One region of the Mesorhizobium sp. B4-1-4 genome, then DNA from elsewhere that is predicted to be linked to it. Evidence: riboswitches for the same ligand, from Rfam matches in the RefSeq annotation. Region 1 holds a riboswitch; each other region holds the start of a gene.
The links. Region 1 has a riboswitch for cobalamin ahead of bluB (5,6-dimethylbenzimidazole synthase). Riboswitches for the same ligand answer to the same signal wherever they lie in the genome.
Positions count from the first base shown of each region.

Region 2: it holds a riboswitch for cobalamin, as region 1 does, so the genes downstream of both, FJW03_RS11420 (DUF1636 family protein) here and bluB (5,6-dimethylbenzimidazole synthase) in region 1, are expected to answer to the same signal.
Region 3: it holds a riboswitch for cobalamin, as region 1 does, so the genes downstream of both, FJW03_RS26245 (aromatic ring-hydroxylating oxygenase subunit alpha) here and bluB (5,6-dimethylbenzimidazole synthase) in region 1, are expected to answer to the same signal.
Region 4: it holds a riboswitch for cobalamin, as region 1 does, so the genes downstream of both, FJW03_RS11205 (CbtB domain-containing protein) here and bluB (5,6-dimethylbenzimidazole synthase) in region 1, are expected to answer to the same signal.

Region 1 is NZ_CP083950.1:799,234-801,428, forward strand. Features, by position in the region: gene FJW03_RS03650 (hypothetical protein) at 1-262, shown strand, start outside; partial or broken gene bluB (5,6-dimethylbenzimidazole synthase) at 427-1,008, opposite strand; cobalamin riboswitch at 1,057-1,239, opposite strand; gene FJW03_RS03660 (histone deacetylase family protein) at 1,420-2,195, shown strand, end outside.
Region 2 is NZ_CP083950.1:2,348,497-2,350,691, forward strand. Features, by position in the region: gene FJW03_RS11415 (winged helix-turn-helix domain-containing protein) at 1-626, shown strand, start outside; cobalamin riboswitch at 656-862, shown strand; gene FJW03_RS11420 (DUF1636 family protein) at 901-1,329, shown strand; gene cobW (cobalamin biosynthesis protein CobW) at 1,332-2,195, shown strand, end outside.
Region 3 is NZ_CP083950.1:5,445,204-5,447,398, reverse strand. Features, by position in the region: gene FJW03_RS26255 (DUF680 domain-containing protein) at 1-73, opposite strand, end outside; gene FJW03_RS26250 (DUF680 domain-containing protein) at 146-343, opposite strand; cobalamin riboswitch at 836-1,037, shown strand; gene FJW03_RS26245 (aromatic ring-hydroxylating oxygenase subunit alpha) at 1,189-2,195, shown strand, end outside.
Region 4 is NZ_CP083950.1:2,301,784-2,303,978, forward strand. Features, by position in the region: gene cobU (bifunctional adenosylcobinamide kinase/adenosylcobinamide-phosphate guanylyltransferase) at 1-55, opposite strand, end outside; gene FJW03_RS11200 (CbtA family protein) at 48-848, opposite strand; gene FJW03_RS11205 (CbtB domain-containing protein) at 864-1,043, opposite strand; cobalamin riboswitch at 1,079-1,276, opposite strand; gene FJW03_RS11210 (aromatic ring-hydroxylating oxygenase subunit alpha) at 1,415-2,195, shown strand, end outside.

The DNA of each region.
Region 1 (2,195 bases):
TTTCCTCATGCCCGGGCAGCTCGCCGGCTGGGCCTTCGTGCTCGCCATCGTCTTTGCCTGGGCCTTCAAGGCAGCCTTCATCGAGCCCTTCGCCATCGCCTGCCTGATGCAGGTCTACTTCAAGACCATCGCCGGCCAGGTGCCAGATCCGGCTTGGGACGCTCGGCTGGCCGAGGCATCGTCGAAGTTCAGGGACCTCAAGGACAAGGCGCTCTCCTCCTTCGGTGGTTCGCGCTGGGACACGGCCGGCGCGACACGCTGATCGGCCGGGCTGGCGGGCGTGCCGGCGACGGTATAGAGGCTCGACACCGCTGATTTGAGCGGCGCCTCGCCCTGGCCGCAAAACGTCTCGCTCATGATCAATTCGGGCAGCGGCAATCGCCGGCCCCAGCCATGTGTCTCGAGGTCCGGCTTGGGCGCGAACTCGGAAACACGGCCGACGCAGAGATAGGCGATCGGCGTCACGTGCTCGGGAATGGCCAACAGCCGCTTCAACGCCTCAGGCTCGATGATGCTGACCCAGCCGACGCCGATGCCTTCGGCCCGTGCCGCCAGCCAGAAATTCTGCACCGCGCAGACCGTGCTGTAGAGATCCATCTCCGGATTGTGCCAACGCCCCAGCGGCGAACCTTTCGAGCGCTGGCGGTCGCAGGTGATGCAGATGTTGAGCGCGCTTTCGCAGATGCCTTCCAGCTTGAGCTTGCGGTAGAGCGCTTGTCGCTCTTCCTCGATTGCTGGCAGTTCCTGTTCACGCGCGGCCAGGAACAGGTCACGTACCTTCTCCCGGCGCCCGGCACCGCGAATGACGATGAAGTTCCACGGCTGCATGAACCCGACCGATGGCGCGTGATGGGCTGCAAGCAGCAGCCGAGCCAGCACCTCGTCGTCGATGGTCTCGGGAGTAAAATGGCTGCGAACATCGCGCCTGGTGAACATGGCTCGGTAGACGGCGTCGCGCGCCATCTGGTCAAATCCATCGCCCACAGGAGCGGTCATGGCTTCCGGCATCGCTTGTCCCCTTGCGACTTCAAATCAATGCCGCCCGCCTGACCATGCGGGTGACGATGCCTGCCAGGCCGGTCTTCTGGCTCGGGATCAACCCGCGTCCGGTGCCTTCCCGTCATCGACAGTGGCATTTACCGGCGCGGTCCCCCTTACAGCGTTGGGCACGCCACGGAATTCAACCGTGTTCCCGATTCTCCCGCCAGAGCATTTGCAGCCAAGTGGATTTCACTTGGCGTCGCATAATGCGACTGAGAACAAACAGGCCGGCGGGCACCAGGCAGTGGTGGCGACCTTACCCCGAAGCCCCGGCCGCGCCAATCCCCGCAGCGACGCGAATGGACGCAGACGTGATTTTCCCCAGCGATCAAGCCGCAACGCATGGCCATTGCCGTGTCGGGGCACTAGATAGGGACGATGGCCACCCGTCTCTACACGCACCCTATCTTCCTTGAACACATCACGCCGCCCGGCCACCCCGAACGGCCGGACCGCTTGCGCGCTATCGAGCGCGTGCTCGACGACGAAGCCTTTGCCGCGCTCGAACGGGTCAAGGCGCCGGAAGGAGATGAAGCCACTATCCTCTATGCGCATCCGGCCGATTTCGTCGCGCGTGTGCGCGCCGCCATCCCCGAAGAGGGCATCGCCCGCGTCGATGCCGACACCACCGCCAGTCCGAAGAGCTGGCAGGCGGTGATCACCGCGATCGGTGCCGCCAATGCGGCCGTCGACGACGTCTTCACTGGCCGGGCCGACAATGCCTTCGTCGCAGCACGGCCGCCCGGCCATCATGCCGAGAAAACCACCGCCATGGGTTTCTGTTTCTTCAACACGGCGGCGATCGCGGCCCGCTATGCGCAGAGGAAGCATGGCGCCGAGCGGGTCGCCGTCGTCGATTGGGACGTGCATCACGGCAACGGCACACAGGATATTTTCTGGGACGATCCTTCGGTGCTCTATTGCTCGACGCATCAGATGCCGCTCTATCCCGGCACCGGCGCGAAGAACGAAACCGGCGCTGGCAACATCGTCAACGCGCCTCTGGCGCCGCAGACTGGCAGCGAGGTGTTTCGCGATGCCTTCCTGTCGCGGATCCTGCCGGCGCTCGACAAATTCGCGCCCGATCTGATCATCATTTCGGCCGGCTTCGACGCGCACCACCGCGACCCGCTGGCCGAGATCAATCTGACCGA
Region 2 (2,195 bases), 1.5 Mb from region 1:
AGCGCGTGCTGCCGCAAGCGATCCTCGATCTGCCGGTGCCCGCTGCCGAGGACGCGCATCGCGAATTGCTGCGCATTTCCGCCCGCGCCCATGGCGTGGCTACAGCCGGCGACCTGCGCGACTATTTCCGCCTGTCGCCCGCAGACATGAAGGGCCGGCTGGAGGAACTGGTCGAATTGGGCGAGTTGCTGCCGGTGCGTGTCGAGGGCTGGAACAAGCCGGCTTACCTCCATAGAGATACCCGTCTCCCGCGCAAGATCGAAGCGCGCGCCCTGCTGGCACCGTTCGATCCGGTCGTCTTCGAGCGCTCGCGCACCGAGCGGCTGTTCGATTTCCATTACCGCATCGAGATCTACACTCCGGCCGAAAAACGCCAGTACGGCTATTACGTCCTGCCCTTCCTGCTTGGCGACAGGATCGTCGCTCGCGTCGACCTGAGAGCCGACCGACCGGCAAGCGTGCTGCGCGTGCCTGCGGCCTATGCCGAGCCCGGAGCGCCGCCTGAAACCGCCGCCCAGCTCTTCGAGGAATTGAAGCAGATGCAGGTCTGGCTTGGCCTTGAACGTATCGACGTGACGCCGGCCGGCGATCTGGGCCCGGCGCTGGTCGACATCGCCATGTCGTAGCCGCGCGTTGACACAGCTGCCTGCAAAAGCCTAAATCCGCTCCAGACGGTCCCCTGCCCGCAACGGCTGGGGCTAAGAGGGAATGCGGTGCGGGATTTCGATCTCAAATCCGCGGCTGTCCCCGCAACTGTAAGCGAAGAGCCAAGGCCGAAAGCCACTGGGAGTTCCCGGGAAGGCGGCTAACCAAAGACGACGACTCGCGAGCCAGGAGACCTGCCGTCTGCGACAGAAGAATCCGATCGCCCGGCGGGTTTCCGGGCAAGGAGCCCGGTTTTTGGACCACAACGGCAGTTTTTCGGCTGGTGCAGCGGATATATCGTCCGCCGATGGTGACGCCTTGTCCGGCGTCACCGTTATCGTCTGCGCGTCCTGCCGCGACGAAACCGGCTCCGACGCCCATCCCCGCGCCGGCGAACTCCTGGCACGGGACACACGCCGCGCCGCGGCATCCGAGCACGTCCGCGTCCGCGCGGTCGAATGCCTCGGCAACTGCAAACGCCGGCTCAGCGCCGCAATCCTGCGCGACGGCTGCTGGAGTTATGTGTTCGGCGACCTGACCACGGGCAGCGGCGCCGACCTCGTTACCGGCGCCAAACTCTTCGCCACCTCGAGCGACGGCCTCATCCCTTGGCGCGGCCGCCCTGATTCCCTGAAGCGCGGCCTCGTTGCCCGCATCCCTCCCCTCAACCTGCTGAAAGACTGACCATGACCACTTCCGTCTCCCGTGTTCCCTGCACTGTCGTCACCGGCTTCCTCGGCGCCGGCAAGACGACGCTGGTCCGCCATCTCCTCGAAAACGCCGGCGGCAAGCGCATCGCGATCATCGTCAACGAGTTCGGCGACATCGGCATCGACGGCGAGATCCTGAAAGGTTGCGGCATCGACACCTGCCCGGAGGAAAACATCGTCGAACTGGCCAATGGCTGCATCTGCTGCACCGTGGCCGACGATTTCGTGCCGGCACTCGACCGGATCCTGTCGCTGACGCCGAAGGTCGACCATATCCTGATCGAAACCTCGGGCCTTGCTTTGCCCAAGCCGCTGGTCCAGGCCTTCCAGTGGCCGACGGTGAAGAGCCGCGTGACCGTCGATGGCGTGATCGCCGTGGTCGACGGCCCCGCACTGGCCGAAGGCCGAGTCGCCAACGACATGGACGCCCTGCAGGCCCAACGCGCCGGGGATGACAGCCTCGACCATGACGACCCTGTCGAGGAAGTGTTCGAGGACCAGATCGCCTGCGCCGACCTGATCATCCTGTCGAAGAGTGACCTGATGGACGCCGCCGGCTCAGCCCGCGCCAACGCAATCGTCAACGAACACTCCGCCCGGGCTGTCAAGATCGTGCCGACGTCCCATGGCAAGGTCGATCCCTCCGTACTGCTCGGGCTCGGCCTCGCCGTCGAGGACGACATCGAGAACCGCAAGTCCCATCACGACGGCGCATTCGACCACGAGCATGACGACTTCGACACCTTCATTGTCGACATCCCCTCGATCGCCAATCCGGACGAGCTGGCAAAACGCGTCGCCGACGCCGCCGAACAGGAAAACGTGCTGCGGGTGAAAGGT
Region 3 (2,195 bases), 1.6 Mb from region 1:
AATTGTCACTGCCGGCGAAAGCGCTGCCGGAAATGGCCAGAACGGCGACGGCAGCAAGAGCGATCTTCTTCATTTCAAGTCTCCTGAATTCTTTGAGTGTCGCCAGGGCGGCGGGCCAAACCCGCCGCCTACTGGAGATCGGCTGTTAGTTGTTGCCGAAGAGGTTGCGGTCAGCACCGTGGGTGGGCGTCTGAGCAGCCGGTTCCGACTTCTTGATCGAAGCGGTGTAAGAGCTGTCGGCAGCAGTGGCCGCGGGGGCATTCGCACCATAGTGATCGCTACCAGCGAAGGCGCTGCCGGAAATGGCCAGAAGGGCGGCGGCAGTGAGAACAATCTTTTTCATTTTGGGTACTCCAGTATCTTTCCGTCCGTCTAGCGGCGTGTCTTGGGATTGAAATCGCGTCGTTCGGACGACCCCGATGTGGGAGAGCCAGCTAGCCGTTTCCAATCACGAAGATGTTCAACGTGGACCATGAATCCACTACTTGAAATTGTACCAAGATCTTCCACGTGCGATTTTTCCGTTGGAATATCAAAGCGTTAATTAAAGTCGGCGTCGTCATCACCGACTGTATCGGAGGCTCGGCGTTCACACCGTCCTGCACGCACCGTCAACAGAAACGAACCGTTCGGTTCGATTTTAGAATCTGCTAATAGTCACTTTTCGAAACCACTAACCCTTTTTGCTTCCACTCCGGGCCGATTCCGACGCCCGGCGCGGCCGTCACCGCGATGATTTTCGCTGTCGCTGTTCGTGACCTGATCGTTGCGCATGGGTGTCGCGCCACATGGATGCGATGTCGCTTTCATGCCGATGTCGCAAGCGCTGTCGTGATTAGATCAGGTCATCTCAGGTGCCGCTTCGTGACGACGGGGCGGAGAATTGGGAAGCCGGTCAAAGTCCGGCGCTGCCCCCGCAACGGTGGTGGAGTTCAAGTCGCAACGGGAGACCACTGGGCGAAAGCCTGGGAAGGTGTCGCGACCGTCCGCAAGGACACTCCAGAGCCCGGAAACCAGCCAGAGATCGTAGAACTCGACTGATCGCGGTGGGCGGTCAAGAGGCGGATGCCGCATGCCCGGCGCTTGCCGGCATGCAGCCTTGTCCTTCCTCTCATCCCCTCCGGTTCAGTCATTAGAGCGACGCGCGTCCGTTTGGACGGGCCGATGCGATGAATGCGAGGACAGGACATGGATGTGCGCAACGATATGCTGAGGCTCTTGAACGGCCGCAGAGAGGGCTTTTCGCTGGAACAGCCCTTCTACACCGACCCGGACTGCTTCAAGCTCGACATGGAGCTGATCTGGTATCGCGATTGGCTGTTCATCGGCCATGATTGCGAATTGCCGAAGCCGGGAAGCTTCATCACCGTGCAGATCGGCGACTATCCGGTCGTGCTGGTGCGCGACCAGCAGGGCAAGATCAATGCCTTCCACAACTCCTGCCGCCATCGCGGCAGCCGCGTCTGCAACACTGATAAGGGCTTGGCGGCCAAACTGGTCTGCCCTTATCACCAGTGGACCTACGAGCTCGACGGCCGCCTGCTGTTCGCCCGCCAGATGGCCGACGGTTTCGACAAAAGCCAATTCGGCCTGAAGCCGGTCGCCCGTGAGAGCGTTGCCGGCTACATCTTCATCTGCCTGGCCAAGGAGCCCGCCGACTTCGCACCGATGCGGGCGATGATCGAACCCTATCTCAAGCCGCACCGGCTGAGCGAAGCAAAGATCGCTTTCCAGAGCACCATCATCGAGAAGGGCAACTGGAAGCTGGTCTGGGAAAACAACCGCGAGTGCTACCATTGCGCCGGCAGCCATCCGGAGCTTTGCAAGACCTTCCCGGAAGCGCCGACCGTGACCGGTGTACAGGGCGCCGACAGCGATCCTGAGATGATCGCGCACTGGGCGAAATGCGAGGCCGTTGGCCTGCCGAGCAAATTCCGCATCGATCCGGCCGGGCAATATCGCGCCACCCGCGCGCCGCTGCTGCGCGACGCGGTCAGCTACACGATGAGCGGCAAGCGGGCGGTGAAGAAGAACCTCTCCGACAGCGTCTCGGCCGACCGCATCGGCACCCTGATGCACTACCACTATCCAACCACCTGGAACCACATCCTGATCGATCACGCCGTCACCTTCCGCGTGCTGCCGATCAGTGCCACGGAAACGGCCGTGACGACGAAATGGCTGGTGCACAAGGA
Region 4 (2,195 bases), 1.5 Mb from region 1:
TCTTTCCCGAGCGTGCACCACCGATGATGAAGGTCAGCTTGCTGCGATCAGGCAAAGCTGTCGCGCAGGCTGGTGGCGGTGCCAGTGAAGCGTCCGCGAATCACGCCGACAACCGCCCCGAGCACCAGCCAGAACACCAAATTGGTCAGCGTTACCGCCACCACGAACTGGTGATGCAGGCCTTCCGGGATCGGCGTCTCGAAACTGTCGGGCTGCGGCGCGCCGACGATGTGCGGGGCGACGATCAGCAGGACGGCAAGGATGGTCAGCGGCAGCGATCTGCGGAACGCGATCAGGCCCAGTCCGATTGCGGTCGCGACCACGGTCGCCACCCACCAGATCTGGCGCTGTATAAGGTCGGCCGCCGGCATGGCCGGCAGTTCCGGCGGCAGGCCGAGGCCAGGCGCCAGCGTGAACACGGCAAAGCCGGCCAGGCCCCAGAACACGCCCTGGCGCCAGTTGCCGATACCGCCGGCGAATTCCGAGACCGCCACTAGAACGAGCGCGAAGCCGATGCCGGTGACGATATTGGCAAGCACACTGAAACCAAAACGCTCGAAGCCGTCGGCCGGAGCCCAGCCCTCGTCTTCCGCCGCCACGGCGGCTGGCTCCGGCCCCGGCGCGGCGGAGCTCATGCCGTTTCCTGCCGGCGCGGCAGGGCTCATAGCGTTGGTATCGGCCGCTGCCGACGCGGCGTGGTCGTGATGGTGGCCGCCGCCGGCCTGCTCGTAGACTTCAGCCTTGAGGATCAGCGGCACGGTGGCATAGGCCTGCATGCAGGCGAGAACGACGCCGGCCACGAGCCCTGCGATCGCCGCGATGAACACGACGTTGCGAAACAGGTTCATGATGTCAAATCCGCGTCAGTGGCAGGGAAACGCCATCGAATGACGATAATCGTGGGCGGCATTGTGGACCGCATCGATATGCGAAAAGCCGACAAAGCCAACGACGAAAATGCCGAGCAGCGCGGCAAGCGCGAGCTGCATGAAGCGCGACTGCGAGGAAACAGAAGTGCCGGGGGAGACGGAAGCGGTATTCATCTCTTGTCCTTTCGCCCTCCACCCGAGGGCATCGAAGTCATTTTCCTGTCGCCGGCAGGTCTCCTGGCTCGCGGATCAGCGCCCTTCTCCACCTTCCCGAAGAAAATCTTCAGTGGCCTATGGAGCGGACTACCGCACACAGTTGCGGGGGCAGCCACGGCATTGGGCAAGAACTCAGCCCGCACCGTATTCCCTCTTGGCTCCAAAGCGGAACCGACGACAGTCTGGACTATAGGCAGAATCGACGCCCCCGGCAAACCCAATTCCGCCGGCGACCATTGCGAATGCGCCATGTCGAGATCAGTTTGCTTTTGCCGCATTTGACAATTCCACTGGCCGGGTGTCGGCTGGCACCTTCACAGGAGCCAGCCATGCAGCCCAGTGCCAGCGAGCGCGATCCCTACAACGGCCTTGCCCGGGCTGAACCGACGCTGCCGTCATCGGCCTATTGGGACGCGGAGACCTACCAACGAGACCTCGAAGCCATCTGGTATCGAAACTGGCTGCTCGTCTGCCGCGAAGCCGATCTTGCCCAGCCGCTGGCTTTCCGCACCTTCCGCGTCGGCACGCAGGAAATCGTCGTGCTGCGCGACGACATCGGCGAACTGCACGCCTTCCACAACACCTGCCGGCATCGCGGCTCGCAGCTTTGTCAGGAGAGCGAAGGCCGGCTGAAGGCGCGGCTGATCACGTGCCCCTATCACGCCTGGTCCTATTCGCTGCGCGGCGATCTCGTGCGCGTGCCGTCGAAGTCGCTGCCAGACGGCTTCGACAAGGCGGACCATCCGCTCTATCGCGTCGCCCTGTCGGTGTGGCGCGGCTTCGTGTTCATCAACCTGCGAGAGGATGCGGCCGGCTCCGCCCAGGCATCTTTCGACCCGGCCTCCGGCAATCTCGGCAACTGGCCGCTGGAAACGCTGGTATCAGGCCATGTGCTGCGCAAGGTGATGAACTGCAACTGGAAGATTTTCTGGGAAAACTTCAACGAATGCCTGCACTGCCCGGGCGTGCACAAGGATCTGTCGCGGCTGGTGCCGATCTATGGCCGCGGCCTGATGAGCCGGCATGACGACCCCGAATGGGTCCGCAACGCCGACAATGACGCGCCGGAATTTTCCGGTGGCCTGCGGTCGGGCGCCGAAACCTGGTCGC